Linked DNA regions of Starkeya sp. ORNL1. The protein of the gene in region 1 interacts with the protein of each later gene in a pairwise test. Links are inferred from orthologs where the notes say so. Each region holds a gene or a part of one and is shown on either strand. Other genes may lie near its edges. The genes, in order: rplI and lon.

The links.
Region 2: the proteins of rplI (region 1) and lon interact in binary tests that used the Escherichia coli proteins (3 or more experiments, as listed by UniProt). The link is inferred for Starkeya sp. ORNL1 from one-to-one orthologs.

The regions. Positions count from the first base shown.
Region 1 is NZ_CP048834.1:1,313,585-1,326,044, forward strand. Bases 3,848-6,805 are described here. They hold rplI (50S ribosomal protein L9), read left to right. Parts: upstream 3,848-5,014; coding sequence 5,015-5,596; downstream 5,597-6,805. Other genes in these bases: rpsR (30S ribosomal protein S18), read left to right, coding at 3,848-3,867; G3545_RS06430 (DUF2232 domain-containing protein), read left to right, coding at 4,008-4,964; G3545_RS06440 (cyclopropane-fatty-acyl-phospholipid synthase family protein), read left to right, coding at 5,805-6,805. Outside these bases: fabD (ACP S-malonyltransferase), read right to left, coding at 1-796; G3545_RS06410 (SDR family oxidoreductase), read left to right, coding at 1,058-2,353; G3545_RS06415 (DUF2269 domain-containing protein), read left to right, coding at 2,350-2,823; rpsF (30S ribosomal protein S6), read left to right, coding at 3,062-3,601; more of rpsR, read left to right, coding at 3,601-3,847; more of G3545_RS06440, read left to right, coding at 6,806-7,064; G3545_RS06445 (replicative DNA helicase), read left to right, coding at 7,357-8,847; alr (alanine racemase), read left to right, coding at 8,844-9,968; DNA repair protein RadA, read left to right, coding at 9,968-11,389; G3545_RS06460 (CvpA family protein), read left to right, coding at 11,501-12,085; purF (amidophosphoribosyltransferase), read left to right, coding at 12,188-12,460.
Region 2 is NZ_CP048834.1:465,606-472,379, forward strand. What follows is about bases 823-3,896. They hold lon (endopeptidase La), read left to right. Parts: upstream 823-1,174; coding sequence 1,175-3,619; downstream 3,620-3,896. Other genes in these bases: clpX (ATP-dependent Clp protease ATP-binding subunit ClpX), read left to right, coding at 823-907. In the rest of the region: more of clpX, read left to right, coding at 1-822; G3545_RS02230 (HU family DNA-binding protein), read left to right, coding at 4,039-4,317; G3545_RS02240 (HAD-IA family hydrolase), read left to right, coding at 4,658-5,329; G3545_RS02245 (ATP12 family protein), read left to right, coding at 5,329-6,093.

The DNA.
Region 1 (12,460 bases):
AGACGACCGACTCGCGCCAGCGCACGGTGCCGGTAACCTGCTTCACCAGCAGCGCGCGGATCTCGTCCGGCTGGGTCACCGGCGCGGCGGTGACGTTTGCCACCACCGGCACCACCGGGGCCTTGAGCGACACACCGGCCAGCGCCGCGCGCATCGCCTCGGCGGCGGAAGCGATCAGGCGGCAATGGAAGGGCGCTGAGACGGTGAGCGGAATGGCGCGCATCGCGCCTTCGCGCTTGGCGATCTCGCAGGCGCGGGCGACCGCGGCGGCATCGCCGGAGACCACGACCTGTCCGGGCGCATTGTCATTGGCGATGTCGCAGACCTCGCCCTGCGCCGCCTCGGCAGCGACCGCGACCACCTTGTCGAAGTCGAGCCCGAGGATCGCTGCCATGGCGCCGGCGCCGACCGGCACCGCCGACTGCATGGCGATGCCGCGCAGGCGCAAGAGGCGCGCGGCATCGGCGATGGTCAGGCTGCCGGCGGCGGCGAGCGCGGAATATTCGCCGAGCGAATGGCCGGCGACGAAGCCGGCGTCGCGGGAGAGGTCGAGCCCGGCTTCGGCTTCCAGCGCGCGAATGGCGGCGAGCGAGTGTGCCATCAGCGCCGGCTGGGTGTTGGCGGTCAGAGTCAGCGTCTCGATCGGCCCATCCCACATGATGGAGGACAGCTTCTGACCGAGCGCCTCGTCCACTTCCTCGAACACCGCGCGGGCGGCGGGATAGGCCTCAGCGAGCGATTTGCCCATGCCGACGGCCTGGCTGCCCTGTCCGGGGAAGATGAAGGCGGTGCTCATGAAGCGATGTTTCCGAACTATTAAGGAATTGGGGCGGGGAGGAACACCGGCAGGGCCGGCCTGTCAAGCGCAGGGTGGTTTTGGCAAGCCGCTCGCAAACACGTCCCCCTTACGCTAATGCATGTTGTGCGTCATTTGCGGACTTTTGTGTCTCGGACGCGCTCCAGCATATTGAATCCAGAGCATTATCCTGCCGACCGGACGATTATGTCCGAGCGGATGGGGCTTTAGGGCTCCGCGGCGCCGGAGCGAGACAGACAGATGCGCATCCTTGTCCTCGGCGCTTATGGGCTGATCGGCTCGCATGTCGCGGCGCACCTTCATGCGGCCGGGTACGAGGTGGTGGGTGCCGGCCGGGACATCGACGCGGCAGTGCGCCGTATGCCGCATCTGCGCTGGGTCGCGGCTGATCTGGCGAAGTTGCGGCAGCCGGAGGACTGGCACCGGCACCTTGCCGGCATCCACGCGGTAGTGAACTGCGCCGGCGCGCTCCAGGCGAGCCCGCGGGACGATATCGCCGCGGTGCATGTGGACGGCCCGCTGGCGCTCTATCGCGCCTGTGCCGGCTTGGGCATCCGCCGAGTGGTCCATGTCTCGGCGGCCTCGGTTGCGGCCGGGCGGCCTACCGCCTTCAACACCACCAAGCAGCGAATGGAAGAGCTGTTGAAGCCGCTCGACCTCGACTGGGTGATACTGCGGCCTGGGCTGGTGCTGGCGCCCGCGGCCTATGGCGGCACCGCGCTGCTGCGCGGGCTGGCGGGGTTCCCCTGGTTCATTCCCACCGTGCATCCGGAGCGCATCGCGCAGGTCATCAGCGTGCATGATGTCACGGAGGCAATTTTGCGCGCGCTGTCGCCGCCCTCCCCGGCGCGGATTTCTGTCGACCTGCTCCATGAGGCGCCGACCCGGCTGGCCGAGATCGTCACCGCGCTGCGCGGCTGGCTCGGCTTTCCACCGGCGAAGGTGATTGCCATCCCAACCCGGCTCGCCGGCCTCGCTGCCAAGGCGGGCGACGCGCTCGCCGTGCTCGGCTGGCGCCCGCCGATCCGCAGCACCACGCTCGCCCAGCTCGGCATGGGCGTCACCGGCGATGGGGCGGCGTGCGAGCGCGCGTTCGGCTTCCGGCCGGCCTCACTCTCGCAGATGCTGGCGCAATCGCCGTCAAGCGTGCAGGAGCGCTGGTTCGCGCGGCTCTATTTCATCAAGCCGCTGGCGCTGCTGGCGCTCGTGCTGTTCTGGCTGCTGTCCGGACTGATCGGGCTCGCCACCGTCCCGGCTGCCGCCGCGGTGCTGGAGCGCGCCGGCTGGCCGGCAATCCTCGCCATCGGCGCGGTGGTGGCGGGCTCGCTCGTCGATATCGCGCTCGGCGCCCTCGCCGCCTTCCGCCGCACCGCGCCGACGGCACTGAAGGGCATGATCGCGGTGTCAGTGCTCTATCTGCTCGGTGGCACGCTGGCGCGGCCGGACCTGTGGGCGGATCCGCTCGGCCCGCTGCTCAAGGTGGTTCCTGGGATGGTACTGGCGCTCGCCGCCCTCGCGGTCATGGATGAGCGCTGATGGAACTCTATCTCGCGCTGAAGACGCTGCATGTGATCGGCGCCACCATGCTGCTCGGCACCGGCGCCGGCATCGCCTTCTTCATGCTGATGGCGCACCGTACCGGCGATGCGCGGATCATCGCCCATGTCGCCGGTATCGTCGTCATCGCCGACACCATATTCACCGCGTCGGCGGTGATCCTCCAGCCGATCACAGGAGCGGCCCTGGCGAACATCGCCGGCTGGCCACTCTTCGAAGGCTGGATAGGCCTCAGCTTGCTGCTCTATGTGGTCACTGGCCTGTTCTGGCTGCCGGTGGTGTGGATGCAATGGCGCATGCGCAACCTCGCCCGCGCCGCTGCCGCGGCGAGGAAGGATCTGCCGGCGGAGTATCATTGGCTGTTCCGGCTCTGGTTCGCGTGCGGCTTCCCGGCCTTCGCCGCGGTGATCGGCATCGTCTGGCTGATGGTGGCGAAGCCGAACTTGTAGGCCACGCACCTTGCTTTTGCCGGCTTTTGCCGTATAAGCGCGCCCACTGTCAGTCCCGGCCGGGGGCTGAACGGACGGTCGTGCTTATTCGCACGACAGGCTCCCTGACAAAAGCCGCCGTCCCGTGTCCCCGCCTTCGAGATGGTTTCGAGCCTTTCCACGAGGCTCGAAGGGCTCGCCGCCGGGATGACGGCCGCATCCGATGACGGATGCCGGATACCATGGAAAGGCTAGGAACATGGCTCTTTACGAGCACGTCTTCCTTGCGCGCCAGGACGTCACGGCGCAGCAGGTCGAAGAGATGACCACCCGCTACAAGGGTGTGATCGAGGCCAATGGCGGCACGGTCAGCAAGACTGAATACTGGGGCGTGAAGACGCTCACCTACCGCATCCGCAAGAATCGCAAGGCGCATTTCTCGCTGCTCAACATCGACGCCCCGGCTCCGGCCGTCGCCGAGATGGAGCGCCAGATGCGTATCGACGAAGACGTCCTGCGCGTCCTGACCATCCGGGTCGAGGAACTCGAGGAAGGCCAGTCGGTCATGCTGCAGAAGCGCGACCGTGACGATCGCGGCGATCGCGGCTTCGGTGATCGCGGCTTCGGCGGCGACCGCGGCTTCGGCGGCGGCGGTGGCCGTGGCTTCGGCGGTGGTGATCGCGGCTTCGGCGGCGGTGGTGGCGGCGGTGGACGCAGCTTCGGCGGCGACCGTGACGATCGTCCGCCGCGTCGTGACCGTGAAGAGGCGGCTCCGGCCAGCAGCGGGGAGAGTGAGTGATGGCTTTCAGTGGTACCAGCGGCGCTCCCGCTTCCAGCGGCGCTCGCCGCCCCTTCTTCCGCCGTCGCAAGACCTGCCCGTTCTCCGGCGCCAATGCGCCGAAGATCGACTACAAGGACGTGCGCCTGCTGCAGCGCTACATCTCCGAGCGCGGCAAGATCGTGCCGAGCCGCATCACGGCGGTCTCCGCCAAGAAGCAGCGCGAGCTGGCCGCCGCGATCAAGCGCGCGCGCTTCCTCGGCCTGCTGCCCTTCGTGATCCGCTGAGCCGGACCTGACTTCCGTCCCCGGCCGGGTGCCGGGGACGCCAGACAGATAACGACAGGTCTTCGGGAATGGTCCCGCGGGCCTTGGCTGGGGCGGACATGATCCGCCTCTAACCGCTCGAAAGCGGGACAGCTGGTCGAATGATACAGACGCTCCTCATAGCGCTGGGTGCCGGCGCGGCATCCGCCCTCCTCGTCGCCACGGTTGCGACGGGTAGCGCGCTGTCTGTGCCGCTGTTCTATCTCGCCCCCCTGCCCGTGCTCATTGTCGGCCTCGGCTGGTCGCAAATGTCCGCGCTGATCGCCGCCTCGGCAGCGGCGGTGGGCCTCGGAGTGCTGTTCGGCGTGGAGTTGCTGGTCGCCTATGTGGCCGGCGTCGGCCTCCCGGCCTATGCGCTCGCCTATCTCACGCTGATGGCGCGGCCCAATCCGACCTCGGGCGAACTCGAATGGTTCCCGGTCGGGCGCCTGGTGCTCGCAGCTGCCATTCTCGGCTCGCTCGCCGTCGCAGCCCTGATCCCGCTGGTCGCCGGCGATGTCGAGGCCTATCAGGCGGCGCTGAAATCGCTGATGACCAGCATGCTGCAGGAGCGCGCCGGCGAATTGCCGCCCGACGCCGACCGGCTCACCGACTTCCTGGTGCTGGTGATGCCGCCGGCCGCGGCGGTGCTGACCATGGTGACCCAGCTCGGCAATCTCTGGCTCGCCGGGCGGGTCGCCCGCACCTCGGGCCGGCTGATGCGGCCCTGGCCGGATCTCGCCTCCCTTACCTTGCCGCGCGGCGCCATCGTGCTGTTCGGCGCCGCCATCGGCATTGCCGCGCTGATGAGCGGCTTTGTCGGCCTGATCGCCGAGACGCTGTCGGCGACACTGATCATGGCCTTCGCCTTCGCCGGGCTCGCGGTGGTGCATGCCACCACCCGCGGCGCGGCCGGGCGCACGCTCGTCATTGCCACCGTATGGCTCGCCGCTTTGGTGCTCGGCTGGCCGTTCGCGGTGCTGGCGATGCTGGGTGTCGCCGACCTCTTCCTCGATCTGCGGGCGCGGATGCGCAACCGCCGGCCGCCCGGCAGCCCGCCGGCCGCCAACGACCTTTGAATTGAATTCCTAGAGACGATCACGACACAGACAAGAAACGGAGAACTGAGATGGAAGTCATTCTGCTAGAACGCGTCGCCAAGCTCGGCCAGATGGGCGAGACCGTGCGTGTGAAGGACGGGTTCGCCCGCAATTTCCTGCTCCCGGCCGGCAAGGCGCTGCGCGCCACCAAGGCCAACAAGGAGCGCTTCGACTCGATGAAGTCGCAGCTCGAGGCCCGCAACCTCGAACTCAAGTCGGAAGCCTCGAAGGTCGGCGAGAAGCTCAACGGCACGGAAGTGACGCTGGTGCGCCAGGCCGGCGAAACCGGCCAGCTCTATGGCTCGGTGTCGACCCGCGACATCGCCGATGCGCTGACCGCCGCCGGCTTCACCGTGACCCGCACCCAGATCGTGCTGAACCACCCGATCAAGACCATCGGCCTGCATGCGGTGCCGGTCACGCTGCACCCGGAAGTCGAGGTCTCGGTGAAGGCCAACGTCGCCCGCAGCGTCGAAGAGGCGGTGCGCCAGTCGCGTGGCGAGGACCTCTCGGTCAATCGCGACGACGAGGATGAGGACGAGGAGACGCTCGAGGCTCAGGCGGAAGCGGCCTCCGAGGCGGCTGACGAGGCCGACGAAGCCCAGTCCTGACGCCTTCGCGGATACTGACCTAACGTCATACGTCGAATTGCGTAGCCCGGCCGGTCTCGGCCGGGCTTTTTTGCGATTCAGGTATGCGACGGCATCATTGCTACGCCTCGAATATTATGATGCAATTATCTTCATCAAAGGGAAACATGCCCCTTCAGTGGGCAGGCGGTTCTGATTACCGGCCGCTGGTATTCCAGGGAGGCGGCCGATGGAACGGTTGCTTGCTCGCGCCTTGTCGAAGGTGGTTCGCACCGGCGACCTGATCGTCACCCTCGCCTCGGGCGAGGCCCGCCGCTTCGGCGACGGTTCCGGCCCACCGCTCGCCATACGCTTCAATTCGGAAAAGTGGCAACGCGCAATCGCGCTCGATCCGGAGCTGAAATTCGGCGAAGCCTTTACCGAAGGCGGCGTCGTGGTGGAGCGCGGCGACATTGCCGGCGTGCTGGCACTGTTGATGTCGCAAGTCGGGCTGAAGCCGCCGGTTGTCCCAGCCAAAGCATTGCTGGGGCTACGCTATCTGCTGCGACGCCTGGCCCAGTTCAACCCTCCGGACCGCTCCCGGCGCAATGTCGCGCATCATTACGACCTGGATGGGCGGCTCTATTCACTCTTCCTCGATGCAGACCGGCAATATAGCTGCGCCTATTTCGAGCGCCCGGGCCAGACGCTGGACGACGCCCAGCTCGCCAAGCGCCGCCACATCGCCGCCAAGCTGCTGCTCGACCGGGCCGATCTCGAACTGCTCGACATTGGCTGCGGCTGGGGCGGGCTCGGGCTCTATATGGCGGAGAATGCGGGAGCCAGGGTCACCGGCATCACGCTCTCCGAGGAGCAACTCGGCATCGCCCAGTGCCGCGCGCAGGAGCGCGGGCTGGATGGGCGCGCCGAGTTCCGCCTTCAGGACTATCGCAAGACACCGGGCACGTTCGACCGCATCGTCTCGGTCGGCATGTTCGAGCATGTCGGCGTCGGCCATTACGACACCTATTTCGCCCGTGTCGCCGAGTTGATGAAGGACGACGGCGTCGCGCTGATCCATTCCATTGGCCGCTCGGAAGGACCGGGCATCACCAATCCCTGGATCGCCCGCTACATCTTCCCGGGCGGCTACATCCCGGCACTGTCCGAGGTGCTGCCGGCGATCGAGAAAGCGGGGCTCTACGTCACCGACATCGAGATCCTGCGCCTGCATTATGCCGAGACGCTGAAAGCCTGGCGCGAGCGCTTCATGGCGCACCGCGAGGAGGCCGAGCGGCTCTATGACGAGCGTTTCTGCCGGCTCTGGGAGTTCTATCTCGCCGCCTCCGAGATGGCGTTCCGCCACCAGGGCATGATGGTGTTCCAGGTGCAGCTCGCCAGGCGCGAGGGCGTGGTGCCGATGACGCGGGACTATATCCCGCATGCCGAGACGCGCCTGCGCGCCGCCGAGAACCGCAACCGGCCCGGCCTGCGGCTGGCAGGGGAGTGACCCCCTTCCCACGATCCGTCATCCCCGAATTGCCGCAGGCAATATCCGGGATCGCGTGACGTTCTCTACCTTCACGCGATCCCGGCTCTCCGACTTCGCCGACGGCCGGGATGAAGACATACATATGAGTCGGACACCGACTCACCCCACGTCACGGTCAAGCGCGATTTCGCTGTCCACAGCCGCTCCACAGGACAAAATAACGCCGCCCGAATCGCGTGAGACTCGACGCTCGCGGAGGGTTAGCTGTTGAGGTGGACAAGCACCGCGAACACGGAAGATCTGGAACGAAATGCTCGACTCCCCCGCCCGCCCCACGGCGGCGTCCGAACCCAGCTACCGCACCGCGCCCCACAATGTGGAGGCCGAGCAGGCGCTGTTGGGCGCCATCCTCGTCAATAACGAGGCGTTCTACCGGGTGTCGGACTTCCTGGAGCCGCGGCACTACTTCGAGCCGATCCATGTGCGCATCTACGAGACCGCGGCCGCGCTGATTCGCGCCGGCAAGGTGGCCACTCCCGTCACGCTGAAGACCTTCATGCCGGCGGACTTCGACGTCGGCGGCATGAGCGCGCCGCAATATCTCGCGCGCCTCGCCGCCGAAGCCACCACCATCATCAATGCCGAGGATTATGGCCGCACCATCTACGACCTCTCGGTGCGCCGCGACCTGATCGCGATCGGCGAGGAGATCGTCAACGAGGCCTATGAGGCGCCGATCGACGCGACGCCACAGGGCCAGATCGAGGAAGCGGAGAAGCGGCTCTACGAGCTGGCCGAGACCGGGCGCTACGATGGCGGCTTCCTGCGCTTCACCGACGCGCTGAAGGAAGCCGTCGACATGGCGAGCCGCGCCTTCCAGCGCGACGGCCACCTCTCCGGTCTCGCCACCGGGCTCGACGACCTCGACGCCATCATGGGCGGCCTGCAGTCGTCGGACCTGATCATCCTCGCCGGCCGCCCCGGCATGGGCAAGACCGCGCTCGCCACCAACATCGCCTACAATGTCGCCGCCGCGTATCGCGGCGAGACCTTGCCGGACGGCTCGGTGCGTGCGGTCGATGGCGGCATTTGCGGCTTCTTCTCGCTGGAAATGTCGGCCGAACAGCTCGCCACCCGTATCCTCGCCGAGCAGACCGAAATCCCCTCCTACAAAATCCGCCGCGGCGATATCTCGGAATCCGATTTCGACAAGCTGGCCGCCGGCGCGCAGATGATGCAGACCGTTCCGCTCTATATCGACGACACCGGCGGCATCTCGATCGCCCAGCTGCGCGCCCGGGCGCGGCGGCTGAAGCGCCAGCGCGGGCTCGACTTCATGGTGGTGGACTATCTCCAGCTGCTCACCGGCTCCTCCAAGCGGGCCTCGGAAGGGCGCGTGCAGGAAATCACCGAGATCACCACCGGCCTCAAGGCGCTGGCCAAGGAACTCGCCGTGCCGATCATGGCGCTGTCCCAGCTCTCGCGTCAGGTCGAGAGCCGCGACGACAAGCGCCCGCAGCTTTCGGACCTGCGTGAATCCGGCTCGATCGAGCAGGACGCCGACGTCGTGATGTTCGTGTTCCGCGAGGAATATTATCTGAAGGGCAAGGAGCCGAAGGAAGGCACCGAGGAATGGTTCAAGTGGGACACCGATCTGAAGGCGGTGCAGAACACCGCTGAAGTCATCATCGGCAAGCAGCGCCACGGCCCGACCGGCACCGTGAGGGTGGCGTTCGAGCCGCAATTCACCCGCTTCTCCTCGCTCGCCCGCGATGACCGGCTGCCGGTGCCGCATTCATGAGCGGTATCGATCGCGCTGCCATTCCGCAGGCCGAAGCTGGCGGCATCCTCACCGTCGATCTCGGCGCCTTGGCCGCGAACTGGCGCGACCTTGCCGGCCGCGTGGCGCCGGCCGAGTGCGCCGCCGTGGTGAAGGGCGACGCCTATGGCACCGGGCTCGAGACCTCGGCGCAGGCGCTGTGGGATGCCGGCGCCCGTACCCTCTTCGTCGCCCTGCTCTCGGAAGGAAAGCGGCTGCGCGCCGTGCTGCCGGCCGCGACGATCTATGTGCTGAATGGCCTGTTCGCGGGCACCGAGGAGACCTATCGCGACTCCCGCCTGCGCCCGGTGCTCGGCAGCCTGCCCGAGATTGCGCTCTGGACCGCGTTCTGCGCCAGGATCGGCAACAGGCTTCCCGCCGCCCTGCATGTCGACACCGGGATGAACCGGCTCGGCCTCGCGCCGAGCGAAGCGGTGGGACTGGCCGAGACCCGCGAGGAGATCGGCTTCGAACTCGCTCTGCTGATGAGCCATCTCGCCTGCGCCGACGAGCCGGGCCATCCGCTCACCGTGCGCCAGCTGGAAGACTTCCGCGCTATCGCCGCGCTTTTCCCCGGAGTGCCGGCCTCGCTCGCCAATTCCGCCGGCTGCCTGAGCGGACCCGATTTCCATTTCGACCTGGTGCGGCCGGGTATCGCGCTCTATGGCGGGCGCTCGCGCGCCGACATGGCGCCGCTGCGCCCGGTGGTGACGCTCGAATTGCGCGTCAGCCAAGTACGCGACGTCCATGCGGGCGAGACCATCGGCTATGGCGCCGCCGCTACCGCAAGCGAGCCCATGCGCATCGCCATCCTCGCTGCCGGCTATGCCGACGGCATTCCCCGCCTCGCCGGCTCCTCGGACACGCGCGGAGGCGCCGAGGCCATCATCGCCGGCCGGCGCTGCCCGCTGATCGGGCGCATCTCGATGGACCTGATGGCGCTCGACATCACTGCCCTGCCGGAGGATGCGGTGAAGGCCGGCGACCTCGCGACGCTGCTCGGCAGGCAAATCGGCGTCGACGAGCTGGCGCGCCATGGCGAGACCATCGGCTATGAGATCCTGACCTCGCTCGGCCGGCGCTATCACCGGCGCATCGGCTGATGGCGAAGCGTACCTCCAGCTTCGTCTGCCAGAATTGCGGCGCCACCTATCTGCGCTGGCAGGGCAAATGCGATTCCTGCGGCGCCTGGAACTCCATCGCCGAGGAACAGGCGGCAACCGACGCAACCCCGATCGCCCAGCGCACCTCCCGCAAGGGCCGCGTGTTCCCGCTGGAAAGCCTCACGGGCACCAGCGAGGAGGCGCCGCGCGCCAAGGTCGGCATTGCCGAGTTCGACCGCGTCACCGGCGGCGGGCTGGTGCCGGGCTCGGTGCTGCTGATGGGCGGCGATCCCGGCATCGGCAAGTCGACGCTGCTGATGCAGGCCGCCGCCGCGCTGGCGAATGGCGGCCACCGTGTCATCTATGTCTCCGGCGAAGAAGCGGTGGCGCAGGTGCGCATGCGCGCCGACCGTCTCGGCCTCACCAGCGCGCCGGTGGAGCTCGCCGCCGAGACCAATGTCGAGGACATCGTCGCCACGCTCGCCTCCGGCAAGGCGCCGACGCTCTTGGTGGTCGATTCGATCCAGACCATGTGGACCGAGACGGCGGAATCCGCGCCCGGCACGGTGACGCAGGTGCGCTCCTCGGCGCAGATCCTGATCCGCTACGCCAAGCGCGCCGGCGCCAGCGTGGTGCTGGTCGGCCACGTCACCAAGGACGGCCAGATCGCCGGCCCGCGCGTGGTCGAGCACATGGTGGATGCCGTGCTCTCCTTCGAGGGCGACGGCGCCCACCAGTTCCGCATCCTGCGCGCGCAGAAGAACCGCTTTGGACCGACCGACGAGATCGGCGTATTCGAGATGACCGGGCTCGGCCTCGCCGAGGTGGCCAACCCGTCCGAACTCTTTCTCTCCAATCGCGACCGCGGCGCGCCGGGCACTGCGGTCTATGCCGGCATGGAGGGCACGCGCCCGGTGCTGGTGGAGATCCAGGCGCTGGTGGTGCCGACCAGCCTCGGCACGCCGCGCCGCGCCGTGGTCGGCTGGGACAATAACCGGCTCTCCATGGTGCTCGCCGTGCTGGAGGCGCGCTGCGGCGTGAAGTTAGGGGGCCACGACGTGCACCTCAATGTCGCGGGCGGCTTCCGCATCTCGGAACCGGCGGCGGACCTGGCGGTGGCGGCGGCGCTGGTCTCCTCGCTCAGCGGCGCGGCGCTGCCGGCGGACGCGGTCTATTTCGGCGAGATCAGCCTGACTGGCGCGGTGCGCCCGGTCTCGCACGCCCCGGCGCGGCTGAAGGAGGCGGTGAAGCTCGGCTTCTCCCGCGCCGTCATCCCCTCGCCCGCCGCGCGCGAGAATGGCGGCCGCGAGGCGCCGGACACCGCCATCGCCACCTCTCGTGTCGCCTCCCTGGGCGAACTGGTGGCGGATATTGCGGCAAATGCCCCGAAACGGCCGCGTGCGGTGCCACAAGACGGATGACGCGGACGCGCGGCCGCGCTATACCTCGCGCGCTCCCGGTCGGGCCGGTTCTACCGGTGCCGATTCTCCTGTTCCTCCGGCGGAACGCGCTTCGGTCACGGTGCCAAATCCTTGACGCTGCTCGATATAATTCTCCTCGCCGTCATGCTGGTCTCCGGGCTGCTCGCTATGGTGCGCGGCTTCATGCGGGAGATCTTCGCCATCGCGTCCTGGGTGATCGCGGCGGTGGTAACGCTCTATGCCTATCCCCACGCGCTGCCCTACGCGAAGCAGTATATTTCGCAGGACACCCTTGCCATGGCGGTGTCGATCGGCGGCGTGTTCCTGCTGACGCTGCTGATCGTCTCGATCATCACGGTCAGGATTTCCGACGCCATTCTCGACAGCCGCATCGGCGCGCTGGACCGCACGCTCGGCTTCCTGTTCGGGCTGGCGCGCGGATTCCTCATTATGGTTGTAGCCTTCCTGTTCTTCAACTGGCTGGCCCAGAACGAACAGGGACAACCCGAGTGGATTCGCGACGCTCGCTCCAAGGTGGTCTTGCAAAGCGCCGGTGACTGGCTCATCTCCGTTTTGCCGGATGATCCTGAGAAGCTGATCCGCGAAATTCGCGGGCCGAAGGATACCGACCAGGAGGCCACCGAGCCGCCGCCGGAGCCTGTCGCTCCGCAGCAGCCCGCGCCGCCGGCACAGTAATTGCGGAGGGATCGCCGGAACGGACATCGTTTCGGCGGTTTTTCGTTGCAGTGGCAGGAACGGAGCGCGCGCGGTCCCAATCCGCGCTTGAGGAGATCCATCATGGCATCTGGCGGTGACGGCGCAGGCGCGACGGTCGCGGATTTCGAGCCCTTCGACCCCAATGCCGACCGGCTGCGCGAAGAATGCGGCGTGTTCGGCATCTATGGCCATCCCGACGCTGCCGCCATCACCGCACTCGGCCTCCACGCGCTCCAGCATCGCGGCCAGGAAGCCGCCGGCATCGTCACCTATGACGGCCGCCGCTTCCATTCGGAACGCCGGCTGGGCCTGGTCGGCGACGCCTTCTCCGACGGCGAGGCGATCAAGCGCCTG
Region 2 (6,774 bases), 850 kb from region 1 along the record:
GGGCAAGACGCTGCTCGCGCAGACGCTCGCCCGCATCCTCGACGTGCCCTTCACCATGGCGGACGCGACGACGCTCACCGAGGCCGGCTATGTCGGCGAGGACGTTGAGAACATCATCCTGAAGCTGCTGCAGTCGGCCGATTACAATGTCGAGCGGGCGCAGCGCGGCATCGTCTATATCGACGAGATCGACAAGATCAGTCGCAAGTCCGACAACCCCTCCATCACCCGCGACGTGTCGGGCGAGGGGGTGCAGCAGGCGCTCCTGAAGATCATGGAAGGCACGGTCGCTTCCGTGCCGCCGCAGGGTGGGCGCAAGCATCCCCAGCAGGAGTTCCTGCAGGTGGATACCACGAACATCCTGTTCATCTGCGGCGGCGCCTTCGCCGGCCTCGACAAGATCATCTCCTCGCGCGGCAAGGGAACCTCGATCGGCTTCGGCGCGGTCGTGCATGCCCCCGAAGACCGCCGTCCGGGCGAGGTGTTCCGCGAGGTGGAGCCGGAGGACCTCTTGAAGTACGGGCTGATCCCGGAATTCATCGGTCGTCTCCCGGTCATCGCCACGCTCGAGGATCTCGACGAGGCGGCGCTGAAGAAGATTCTCTCCGAGCCCAAGAACGCGTTGGTGAAACAGTACCAGCGGCTGTTCGAGATGGAGAATGTGGACCTCACCATCCACGAGGAAGCGCTGGGCGCCATCGCCCGCAAGGCCATCGAGCGCAAAACCGGCGCGCGCGGCCTGCGCTCGATCATGGAGGGCATACTTCTCGATACGATGTTCGATCTGCCCGGCCTGGAAGGGGTCGAGGAGGTGGTCATCTCCAAGGAGGTCGTCGAGCAGAACGCACGCCCGCTTTACATCTATGCGGACCGTGCTGCGGCTGGCGATGCGGGCGCGAGTGCCTGAGGGCGCACCAGCACCCTTGGCCGGGCAATTTTGCCCGGCCGCGACGGTGGCCGGGCATCTTGACGGTGTCGTAGCGGCTCGCCATCTGAGCTACAACAAACCCGGTCCCCGACCGGATCGACGTGCCCCGGATCGACGCGCCCTGCGCGGTCCGCTCCGCTCCCGCACAACGATATCCGTTCGCGTCCCGGCCGCCTTGCGGCACGGTTCGTTCCTTCGCGCGCTTCGCGCGGGGACGAACGAGCCGCCAACAGAAAGGATTGAGCCATGACGAGCCCGAAGCCTCGCACCGCGCTCCAGCCCGGCGTCCCGCAGACCTTCCCGGTGCTGCCCTTGCGGGACATCGTCGTCTTTCCTCACATGATCGTGCCGCTGTTCGTCGGCCGCGAGAAGTCTATCCGCGCCCTCGAAGAGGTGATGCGCAACGATACCTTCATCCTGCTGGCGACCCAGGAGAACGCGTCCGACGACGATCCGGCGACCGATTCCATCTTCAAGATCGGCACGCTCGCTTCCGTGCTCCAACTGCTGAAGCTGCCGGACGGCACCGTGAAGGTGCTGGTCGAGGGCATTTCGCGCGCCCGCGTCACCAAATATACCGACCGCTCCGACCTCTATGAGGCCGAGGCGGTGGCGCTGGAGGAAGACGGTGGCGCCAAGGTCGAGGCCGAAGCCCTCGCCCGCTCGGTCGTCACCGAGTTCGAGAGCTATGTGAAGCTCAACAAGAAGGTTTCGCCCGAGGTCGTCGGCGTCGTCACCCAGATCGAGGACCACTCGAAGCTGGCCGATACCGTGGCCTCGCATCTCGCGGTGAAGATCCCCGAGAAGCAGGCGGTGCTGGAGATCCTCAAGGTCACGACGCGCCTCGAAAAGGTGCTGGCGCTGATGGAGAGCGAGATCTCGGTGCTCCAGGTCGAGAAGCGCATCCGCACCCGCGTCAAGCGGCAGATGGAGAAGACGCAGCGCGAGTACTACCTGAACGAGCAGATGAAGGCGATCCAGAAGGAGCTCGGCGACGGCGAGGAAGGCCGTGACGAGCTTGCCGAGCTGGAAGAGCGCATCAAGACCACCAAGCTCACCAAGGAAGCGCGCGAGAAGGCAAACCACGAGCTGAAGAAGCTGCGGCAGATGTCTCCGATGTCGGCCGAGGCGACGGTGGTGCGCAACTATCTCGACTGGCTGCTGTCGATCCCATGGGGCAACAAGAGCAAGATCAAGAAGGACCTGCCGTTCGCGCAGGCCATTCTCGATGCCGAGCACTATGGCCTCGACAAGGTCAAGGAGCGCATCGTCGAGTATCTCGCGGTGCAGAGCCGCCAGAACAAGCTGACCGGCCCGATCCTATGCCTCGTCGGGCCGCCCGGCGTCGGCAAGACCTCGCTGGGCAAGTCCATCGCCAAGGCGACGGGGCGCGAATTCGTGCGCGTCTCGCTCGGCGGCGTGCGTGACGAGGCCGAGATCCGCGGTCACCGGCGCACCTATATCGGCTCGATGCCCGGCAAGGTCATCCAGTCGATGCGCAAGGCGAAGAAGGCCAACCCGCTCTTCCTGCTCGACGAGATCGACAAGATGGGCGCGGATTTCCGCGGCGACCCGTCCTCGGCCCTGCTCGAGGTGCTTGATCCCGAGCAGAACTCGACCTTCAACGACCATTACCTCGAGGTCGATTACGACCTGTCGAACGTGATGTTCGTGACCACGGCGAATACGCTGAACATCCCGCCGGCCCTGCTGGACCGCATGGAGGTGATCCGTATCGCCGGCTACACCGAGGACGAGAAGGTCGAGATCGCGCGCAAGCACCTGATCCCGGCCGCGCTGGCCAAGCACGGCCTCGATGTCAAGGAATGGTCGATCGATGCCGAGGCGCTGCTGACCCTGGTCCGCCGCTACACCCGCGAGGCGGGCGTGCGCAACCTGGAGCGCGAAATCTCCAACCTCGCCCGCAAGGCGGTGAAGGAGCTGATGCTCTCCAAGAAGAAGACGGTGAAGGTCACCGGCAAGACCCTGGAAGAGTATCTCGGCGTGCCGAAGTTCCGGTATGGCGAGGTCGAGCGCGAGGATCAGGTCGGTGTCGTCACCGGCCTTGCCTGGACCGAGGTGGGCGGCGAATTGCTGACCATCGAAGGCGTCATGATGCCCGGCAAGGGCAGGATGACGGTCACCGGCAATCTGCGCGACGTGATGAAGGAATCGATCTCGGCGGCGGCCTCCTATGTCCGCTCCCGCGCTATTGATTTCGGCATCGAGCCGCCGCTGTTCGAGCGCCGCGACATCCATGTCCACGTGCCCGAAGGCGCCACCCCGAAGGACGGCCCGTCCGCCGGCGTCGCCATGGCGACCGTGCTGACCTCGGTGCTGACCGGCATCCCGATCCGCCGCGACATCGCCATGACCGGCGAGATCACGCTGCGCGGCCGGGTGCTGCCGATCGGCGGCCTCAAGGAGAAGCTGCTGGCGGCGCTGCGCGCCGGCGTGAAGAAGGTGCTGATCCCGGAAGAGAACGCGAAGGACCTCGCGGAGATTCCGGAGAATGTGAAGAACGGCCTCGAGATCGTGCCGGTCTCGCGCATGGACGAGGTGCTGCGTCACGCTTTGATACGCCAGCCCGACCCCATCGTGTGGGAAGAGAAGGACGAGAAGCGGGTCGCGACTCCGGACGTCGAGCCGGTGATCGGCCTCGACGAGCCGACCGGTATCGCCGCTCACTGAGACCTCGATCACGATGCATTTGGATCAACTCGATCCAAATGCATGAAGTGTGATCGAGTCTAAAACTGGAGCATGATGTCGTCCGAAAGCCGCTTCGCACTTCTCGGCATCATGCTCTGGGGCGCCTTGAGGCGCCTCGTTTCGGACCGTCTTCAGCAAATGCCCGGGCCTTGCCCGGGCATTTTTGTTTCCGGTGGGGAACGTCCGGTGCCGCACCGTTGCTGCCGCCCAATTTCCAGGCGGTCATCAAACGTCATATTCTTGGTATTATAATACCGCAATACCGCCGGAAATCGTGTATTTGTGCGGGTTTTCGGCCGCTCACGCTTGCAATCGCCGCAATTTGGGGGAAGCTTCCCGCCCGTCGTCGGTGCACCCAGCCGACGATTCTTGTGCAATGTTAAGGGAAGGACGGTCAGATGACCACGAAGAACGAACTCGTCGCCGCGGTGGCTGAGCAGGCCAAGCTGACGAAGGCGGCGGCTGCGGCTGCCGTGGACGCGACCTTCGACGCCATTGCCGCTTCGCTGAAGGCGGGCGACGAGGTGAAGCTCATCGGCTTCGGCAGCTTTTCGGTCGTGAAGCGCGCTGCGCGCGAGGGCCGCAATCCGCGCACCGGCAAGCCGGTGAAGATCGAAGCCTCCAAGGCGCCGAAGTTCACGCCCGGCAAGGGTCTGAAGGACATCGTCAACGGCTGATTTCTGCCGCCTCCGGTCGGCCGCGCGCTCTCGCCCCCGCAATTCGCGGATCGGGCGGGGCGTCTGCGGCGGCCGAGGCCGGGCAGGGTGGAATTCCACCCGCCCATCCGCCAAGGTCCGTGGCGAGTGTCGCCTTTGATCTTGCTCCGCTTCCCCGCAAAGGGTTAAAGCGTTCCGGTCAGGTTTGGCCGGTCGGCGTCGCGGCATGTCCGCGGCGATCCACCGAGGCGAGCCCGGCGCGGGCGGTTAGCTCAGTTGGTAGAGCATCTCGTTTACACCGAGAGGGTCGGCGGTTCGAGCCCGTCACCGCCCACCAATTCTTTGCGTGAGTGATGCGACGGTGAAGCTCGTCCTGTTCGATTGCGACGGCACGCTCGTCGACAGCCAGCACGTCATCCTTGAAGCGATGGCGCGCGCCTTTGCAGGCGCCGGCCTTGCCGTGCCGCCGCGCGAGACCGTGCTCGGCATTGTCGGCCTTTCCCTCACCGAGGCGATGCGCCGCATCGGCGGCGAGGACCCGGCGTTTCCCGCCGAGGAGCTGGCCGAGCTTTATCGCGGCGCCTTCCGCACGCTGCGCACCGAGCCCGGCTTCCGCGAGCCGCTCTATCCCGGCATTGCCGAGGTGATCCAGATGCTGGCGCGGCGCGAGGACGCGCTGATCGGCATGGCCACCGGCAAGTCGCAGCGCGGCGCGCGAGCGGTGCTGGAGCATCACGGCCTGGCCTCGCACTTCGTCACCGTGCAGACCGCCGATGACGCTCCATCCAAGCCACATCCGGAAATGGTGCTGCGGGCCATGGCGGAGACCGGCGCAGCGCCGCTGGACACCATACTGATCGGCGACACCAGCTTCGACATGACGATGGCCCGTGCTGCCGGCGTGAGGGCGGTAGGCGTCACCTGGGGCTATCATGCCCGCGACGTGCTGGTGCAGTCCGGCGCCGAGCGCCTAGTCGATCACGCGTCGTCGCTGCCCGTAGTGCTGGACGAATTGTGGATGGAGTTCGCCTGATGGCCGGGGACGAGACGCGCGACGATACGGCGGATCCGATCCGCGCCGCGCGTGGCGCCGGCCAGCCGCCGCGAGCAAAGCGCTTCTACAAGCAGGCCGCAGCTGGGCCGGTCGAGGGCGGCCACGGCGTCCTGCTGGACGGCCGGCCTGTACGCACGCCCTCACGCGCCGTGCTGGCGGTGCCGAGCGCCAAGCTGGCCGAGGCGCTGGCGGCAGAATGGGCGAGCCAGGGCGAATTCATCGAGCCGATGAGCATGCCGCTCACCCGCCTCGTCAACTCCGCGCTCGACGGGGTGGCGGCGCGAACCGGCGAAACTGCCGACGAGATCGTCAAATATGCCGGCTCCGACCTGCTGTTCTATCGCGCCGACGGGCCCGCGAGCCTCATCGCCCGGCAGGCGGCGCATTGGGACCCGGTGCTGGACTTCATGCGCGAGCGCCACGGCGCGCGCTTCATGCTGAGCGAGGGCATACGATTCGTCGAGCAGCCGCAGAACTCCGTAGCGGCGGTGCGGGCGGCGTTGCCGGAGGATCCGCTACGGCTGGCCGCGCTCGCTTCGATGACGGCGCTGGCGGGCTCGGCTCTGCTCGCCATTGCCGTCTGGCAGGGTGCGCTCGACGAGGAGGCGGCCTGGACCGCCGCCCATGTCGATGAGGACCACCAGATCGAGCTGTGGGGCGCGGACGCCGAGGCGAGCGCCCGCCGCGAGGCGCGCCGCCGCGAGTTCGTGGCGGCAGCGGCGCTGTTGCGGCATCTCGCCTGAACGGGAGCACGTCCGTCAACGGGGGAAGTCCGTCGTTGGAACGTAATAGAGCCTTGACCGCGCCGGGCTTGAAACCTAGACAGGTCGCCGCCGTGCTTGGCGCGGCTGGAGACGTGGCCGAGAGGCTGAAGGCACTCGTTTGCTAAATGAGCAGACCCCCAAAAGGGTCTCGAGGGTTCGAATCCCTCCGTCTCCGCCATTCTTTTTTTGTCAATGAAATCAATAGTTTAGATCGCCGCTTGCACACTCTTCCGGGAGAAAGTACGGGAGAATGCGCGATCATGGCTGGGGAATGGTGCGCAGAATCAAATCGGAGCGCGCTTGTCGGTGCCTGACGACGCTCTTCGCCCTTGGGCGTCACGCATTCTGGTACGGCGAATTTCCCACAAGCGCATGACGACATATGTCGAGGTAATTTCCTCGACATATGTCGTCATGCGGATGGGCTGCGTGACGGCAAGCTGGATGCCGGCGAACAGGTTTTTCAGGACCGGCTGCAACGCCAGGCCGACGACAACGACAGCGGCGCCGGCCGAGGCAAGGAGGCTCACGCCATACTGGCGCACACCCTCGAACGACATCAGCGCGGCGGAAATCGCGAGAGTCACGATGATGGTCACCACATTCGCGGCGGCGCCGAGCGCCAGAACCATCAACGCGAGCCGGGTGGGACCTTCTGTC